Linked DNA regions of Pseudoduganella albidiflava. The protein of the gene in region 1 binds, or shares a complex with, the protein of each later gene. Links are inferred from orthologs where the notes say so. Each region holds a gene or a part of one and is shown on either strand. Other genes may lie near its edges. The genes, in order: cheY and fliM.

Evidence for each region.
Region 2: the proteins of cheY (region 1) and fliM are in contact, whole or in part, in a crystal structure (PDB 1F4V), measured with the Escherichia coli proteins. The link is inferred for Pseudoduganella albidiflava from one-to-one orthologs.

Annotation. Positions count from the first base shown.
Region 1 is NZ_CP036401.1:1,700,802-1,704,081, forward strand. What follows is about bases 230-2,992. They hold cheY (chemotaxis response regulator CheY), read left to right. Parts: upstream 230-1,297; coding sequence 1,298-1,687; downstream 1,688-2,992. Other genes in these bases: EYF70_RS07290 (protein-glutamate methylesterase/protein-glutamine glutaminase), read left to right, coding at 230-958; cheZ (protein phosphatase CheZ), read left to right, coding at 1,691-2,347; EYF70_RS07305 (EAL and HDOD domain-containing protein), read left to right, coding at 2,386-2,992. Outside these bases: more of EYF70_RS07290, read left to right, coding at 1-229; more of EYF70_RS07305, read left to right, coding at 2,993-3,280. UniProt on the Escherichia coli protein: Involved in the transmission of sensory signals from the chemoreceptors to the flagellar motors.
Region 2 is NZ_CP036401.1:1,063,616-1,066,489, reverse strand. What follows is about bases 1-2,798. They hold fliM (flagellar motor switch protein FliM), read left to right. Parts: upstream 1-806; coding sequence 807-1,790; downstream 1,791-2,798. Other genes in these bases: fliO (flagellar biosynthetic protein FliO), read left to right, coding at 2,317-2,798; fliN (flagellar motor switch protein FliN), read left to right, coding at 1,904-2,320; fliL (flagellar basal body-associated protein FliL), read left to right, coding at 230-751; EYF70_RS04535 (flagellar hook-length control protein FliK), read left to right, coding at 1-59. Also shown: more of fliO, read left to right, coding at 2,799-2,874. UniProt on the Escherichia coli protein: FliM is one of three proteins (FliG, FliN, FliM) that forms the rotor-mounted switch complex (C ring), located at the base of the basal body.

The DNA.
Region 1 (3,280 bases):
GGTCGCGCGCGAGCTGATCAAGCAAACCAATCCGCACGTGCTCACGCTCGACGTGGAAATGCCGAAGATGGATGGCCTGGATTTCCTTGAAAAGCTGATGCGCCTGCGGCCCATGCCGGTGGTGATGGTGTCGTCGCTGACCGAGCGCGGCTCGGAGATCACGATGCGCGCGCTGGAACTGGGCGCCGTGGACTTCGTGCAGAAGCCGAAGATCTCGATCCAGACCGGCATGCGCGAGTATGCCGACCTGATCGCCGACAAGATCCGTGGCGCCGCCAAGGCCCGCATCCGGGCGCGCACGCTGCCCCAAGCGGGCGCCGAAGGGCACGCACCCCTGCCACAATTACGCAATCCGCTGATGTCGTCCGAAAAACTGATCATCGTCGGTGCGTCGACCGGCGGCACCGAAGCGATCCGCGAATTCCTGATGCAGATGCCGTCCGACTGCCCGGGGATCCTGATCACGCAGCACATGCCGGAAGGGTTTACGCGCTCGTTCGCGAAGCGCCTGGATTCGCTGTGCAAGATCTCGGTGCAGGAAGCGCAAGGCAACGAGCGCGTGCTGCCGGGCCATGCCTATATCGCGCCCGGCCACTCGCACCTGCTGCTGGCGCGTTCCGGTGCGAACTACATGACCAAGCTCGACAACGGCGAGCCGGTGAACCGGCACCGGCCCTCGGTGGATGTGCTGTTCCGCTCGGCCGCGCAGCACGCCGGCAAGAACGCGGTGGGCGTGATCCTGACCGGCATGGGCAAGGATGGCGCGGCGGGCATGCTGGAGATGAAGGGAGCCGGGGCGTATAATTTTGCGCAGGACGAAGCCAGTTGCGTGGTGTTCGGCATGCCGCGCGAGGCGATCGCGGTCGGCGCCACCCATGAGGTCGGCGCATTGCAGGCGCTGCCGGGCATGGTGCTGGGCTACCTGGCGCAGCACGGCATGCGTGCCTTGCGAGTGTAATAGAACATAAAGAACATAAAGAACAGGGCTCATCGGCCCGCCCGGTGGATACTGGCCGGGCATGATGGGCGTGAGTAGGTGGGGCCGGGCCGGATTCGGCGCGGGGGCTGGGCAAATCCGGCGCGAGTTTCATGCGGATTTGCGCGATCCCGGCGCGAACCTTGCGCAATATGGATGCGATATTGGCGTGATAGATACGGATGTGGTTTTTTCAGGGGCAATTAGGGTGTGCTTCATTCCCTAGAGGCAACTTAAATGCTATCCTTCAAAGATGCTGGTGGCGCGACCCAAACCGACACTCATTATTTATAACCGCGTAGAGAAACAACGGAGCAATTCATGGCTGATCCAAAGATGAAATTTCTGGTAGTAGACGACTTCTCGACGATGCGCCGCATTGTCCGGAATCTGTTGAAAGAACTGGGTTATGCCAATGTGGACGAAGCCGAGGATGGCGTGATGGCCCTGGCCAAGCTGCGCTCGGAACAGTTCGACTTCGTCGTGTCCGACTGGAACATGCCGAACATGGATGGCCTGACCATGCTGCAGAACATCCGTGCCGATCCCGCGCTGGCCAAGCTGCCGGTGCTGATGGTGACCGCCGAGGCCAAGAAGGAAAACATCATCGCGGCGGCCCAGGCCGGCGCCAATGGCTACGTCGTCAAGCCTTTCACGGCGGCCACGCTGGATGAAAAGCTGAACAAGATCTTCGAAAAACTCGGAGCCTGATCCATGGTTGAGCAAGCCGGCGGTGCCGTCGTCAACGGCGCGGATCCGCATGAAGAGTTCCTGGCGCGCATCGGTCACATGACCCGTGCGCTGCACGAGAACCTGCGCGGGCTGGGCCTGGACAAGCTGATCGAGAAGGCGGCCGAGGATATCCCCGACGCCCGCGATCGTCTCGACTACGTGGCGCGCCTTTCCGAGGACGCAGCCCAGAAAGTCCTCAACGCCACCGACGAAGCCGGCCCGTTGCAGGACCGCATCTGCAGCGATGCCAAGGAATTGTCCGGTGCCTGGCAGGCCCTGCTGGATGGCCAGGGCAATGACGGGAATGACAGCGCCGAGTGGCGCGCCCTGGCGCAGCGTACCATCGCGAGCCTGGCCGCCACCACCGAAGCCACCGGGGCCACCAAGGGCCACCTGATGGACATCATGATGGCGCAGGACTTCCAGGACTTGACCGGCCAGGTGATCAAGCGCGTGACCGCCATCGCGCAAAACCTCGAAAAGCAGCTGGTCCAGACGCTGATCGACTTCGCGCCCGAGCAATTGAAGAAGGAGCTCGACACCGGCCTCCTCAACGGTCCGCAGATCGACAAGGCGAAAGACGGCGTGGTGGCCGACCAGAGCCAGGTCGACGACCTGCTCGACAGCCTCGGCTTCTGATCCCGGGCGGGCCACGCGGCTCGCTTTCCCTCATTCCCATGCACCAGACGCATTTCCTCGTTCGCGAGCCCTTGCTCGACCCGCAGCAGCGCGTGGTCGGCTATGAACTTGCCTGGCAGCTCGATGCCAGCGCGGCGCCCACGCTGGCCGAGCTGGAAGACCTGGTCGGCTTCGTCGCCGCCCATGTCAACGATGCCGAGCGGGGCTGGCTGCTGCGCGACAAGACGCTGTTCCTGCAGGCGGTGCCCGGCATGCTGTCCACGGATGCGCTGCACGACCTGCCGCCGCAGCACACGGTCCTGTCGATCCGCACCGCCGAACTGGCCAATCCCGATACGCTGGCCGCCGTGCGCGCGCTACGCGCCGGCAATGTCGGCATCCTCCTGCGCAACTGCGACCTGGCGCGTGCCGGCAACCGGCTGCCGATGATCGCGTCGTACGTCGAAGTGCGCTTCACGGGAGCCGACGTGGCCGCCCAGGCGCGCGCCTATGCGGCGCTGAAGCAGTCGTCGGTGCGGATGGTGGGCCGGCCCGTGGCCACCTGGGCGGACTTCGATGCCTGCGCCGCGCTGGGCATCGATGCCTTTGTCGGCAAGCTGCACCTGACACCGCGGCCGGGAACCGACGTCAAGGGCATGAACCCGGCACAGACCACCATCCTGCAGCTGATGCAGATGGTGCAGGCCAATGCCGACGTGCCGAAGATCGAGAGCGTGCTGAAACGCGATGCCGCGCTGTCGTACAAGTTGCTGCGCTACATCAACTCGGCCGGCTTCGGTGCCGGCCGGGAAATCCAGTCGCTCCGGCAAGCCATCGCGCTGCTGGGCTACCAGCCCCTGTACCGCTGGCTGACGCTGCTGCTCGCTACCGCCAGCACGAGCGGCTATTCGCCGGTGCTGCTGGAAACGGCCGTGGTGCGCGGCCGCCTGGCGG
Region 2 (2,874 bases), 640 kb from region 1 along the record:
AAGACGCCCAGCCGGTCATCCGCCGCACCATCCTGGGCGCCGTCGACACCTTCGCCTGAACGCGGCGCACGGCGCCCGCATCCTTCCGGCCATTCCCATACGGCAGAGCTGGCGGGTCTTCGACCCGCTGTTCCGCGTATCCCGACGCGCCGCCTCGGCCGATAATGCCATAATGGCGATACGTATCGAATTGCAATAGCAAGAGCACTGTTGAAAGTAAAGCAAATACATGAAAGCTGACCCAAAGGCAGACGCCGCGCCCGCCGGTGGCGGCAGCAAGAAACTGGTCATCATCCTCATTGCCGTGCTGGTGCTCGTGCTGGGCGGCGGCGGTGCGGCGGCATTCTTCCTGATGAAGGGAGGCGACGCCGCGGAGGCCGAACACGAGGAAGAAACGACCAAGCCGAAGAAGAAAAAGAAGAAACAGGACGAAGGACCGCCCGTGTATGTGCCGGTCGAGCCGTTCACCGTCAACCTGAATCCGGAAGAAGGCGAACAGTACCTGCAACTGGCGTTCACGCTGCAGGTGCCGGACGCCGAGCAGTCCGACGTCATCAAGAACAACATGCCCAAGGTGCGCAGCCGCATCCTGTTGCTGCTGTCGTCGAAGAAGGCATCGGAAATCAATACGCCGGAAGGCAAGACCCAGCTGGCCAAGGAAATCCTGGAGCAGGTCAACGAGCCGTTCCAGGAGCGCGGCGACGAGCAGGAAGTCGCGGAAGTACTGTTTACCTCGTTCATTATTCAATAGCTATCCAGCATCGCTATCCGACAACACCAGCGTCCAACCAGCATCCAGAAGAGTCATGGCGGATAATTTTCTCTCCCAGGAAGAAGTCGATGCCCTGCTGAAGGGCGTCAACGGCGACCAGGACGACGTTGCGGCGCCGGAAGAAGTCGCGGGTGTCCGCACCTACAACCTGGCGACCCAGGAACGCATCGTGCGCGGCCGCATGCCGACGCTCGAGATCATCAACGAGCGCTTCGCGCGCCTGTTGCGCGTCGGCCTGTTCAACTTCCTGCGCCGCAGCGCGGAAGTGTCGGTGGGCTCGGTGCGGGTGTCGAAATACAGCGAGTTCATCCGCAATCTGGTGGTGCCGACCAACCTCAACCTGGTGCACATGAAGCCGCTGCGCGGCACGGCGCTGATGGTGTTCGACCCGGGCCTGGTCTTCCTGCTGGTCGATAACCTGTTCGGCGGCGACGGCCGCTTCCACACCCGCGTGGAAGGCCGCGATTTCACCGCCACCGAGCAGCGCATCATCCTGCGCATCCTCGATATCGTGTTCGAGGCCTACACCAAGTCATGGGAACCGGTGTTCCCGGTCGAGTTCGAGTACATCCGCTCGGAGATGAATACCCAGTTCGCCAACATCGCGACGCCGAACGAAGTGGTGGTGGCCTCGACCTTCACGGTCGAACTGGGTTCGGTGTCGGGCCAGATCCACTTCTGCATGCCGTATTCGATGATCGAGCCCATCCGCGATGCGCTGACCTCGTCGCTGCAGGGCGAGGCGCTGGAAGTGGACAAGCGCTGGATCCGCCTGATGACGCAGCAGATCCAGATCGCCGAAGTGGAACTGGTGGCGCGGCTCGGCACCGCCAAGGTAAGCTTCGACGAGATCCTCAACATGCGCGTGGGCGACGTGATTCCGCTGAACATTCCGGAAACGATCGAGGCCACGGTGGATGGCGTGCCGGTGCTCGATTGCACCTATGGCGTACTGAATGGACAATACGCGCTGAAGGTGGAGAGGCTGCTGGCCAACAGCGACAATTTAAGCAAGTGATTGTGCAAGGGCTTGCGCAAACAAGCGGGCAAACGAGCCAGTGGGCGCCTCCGGCATCCACGGCCGATGTGAAGTTGGCTGGTACCACCAGCCCGGAGTTTTAGGAGAACATCATGGCGGACAACCAGGACGATCAAAGCCTCGACGACGATTGGGGCGCGGCGATTGCCGAACAGGCCAAGGCGGAAGCGGAAGCGCTGCAGAAGGAAGCGGCCACCGCTGCCGTGTTCAAGGACTTTTCCAAGACGGCGACGCGCACGGAAACCCACAACGACATCGACTTCATCCTCGACATCCCCGTCCAGCTGACGGTGGAACTGGGCCGCACGAAGATCGCCATCAAGAACCTGCTGCAACTGGCGCAGGGTTCGGTGGTCGAGCTGGACGGCCTGGCGGGCGAACCGATGGATGTGCTGGTGAACGGCTGCCTGATCGCGCAAGGCGAGGTGGTGGTGGTGAACGACAAGTTCGGCATCCGCCTGACCGACATCATTACACCTTCCGAACGCATCCGAAAACTGAATAAATGAAGCGTGCCCTGCTTTCCACGCTGCTGGCCGGCGGTGTCCTGGCTGGCGGCATCGCGTCCGCCCAGGCGCCGGCCACCGCCACTGCGCCTGCGCCTGTCATCACCAATCCCACCGACCGCACCGTCGCTCCCGTGAAGGCGGGCGAGCCGGCCACCGTCGTGTCGCCCGAGCAGGCGCCGGCGCCGGGCCCGGTGGCGCCTCCCGTCGCCACGCCGGAACAGCAGGCCGCGCTGGCGGGTGCCCGCACCGCGCCGCCGGAACCCCTGCCCACGCCGCCGTCCGCGGCGGGCAGCCTGCTGCAGACGGTCGTCGCGCTGGCATTCGTGCTGGCCATCCTGGTCGGGCTGGCCTGGGCGCTGAAGCGCTTCGGGCCGCGCAATGTCACTGGCGGCAGCACGGTGAAGCTGGTCGGCGCGCTGTCGGTCGGCGCACGCGAGCGGATTCTCGTCGTCGAGGTCGGCGACCAGTGGATCGTCGTCGGTGCTTCGCCCGGGCGCATGAATGCGCTGGCCACGATGCCGCGGCAGGAAGGCGGTGCCGGCGGCCCGGCCGAC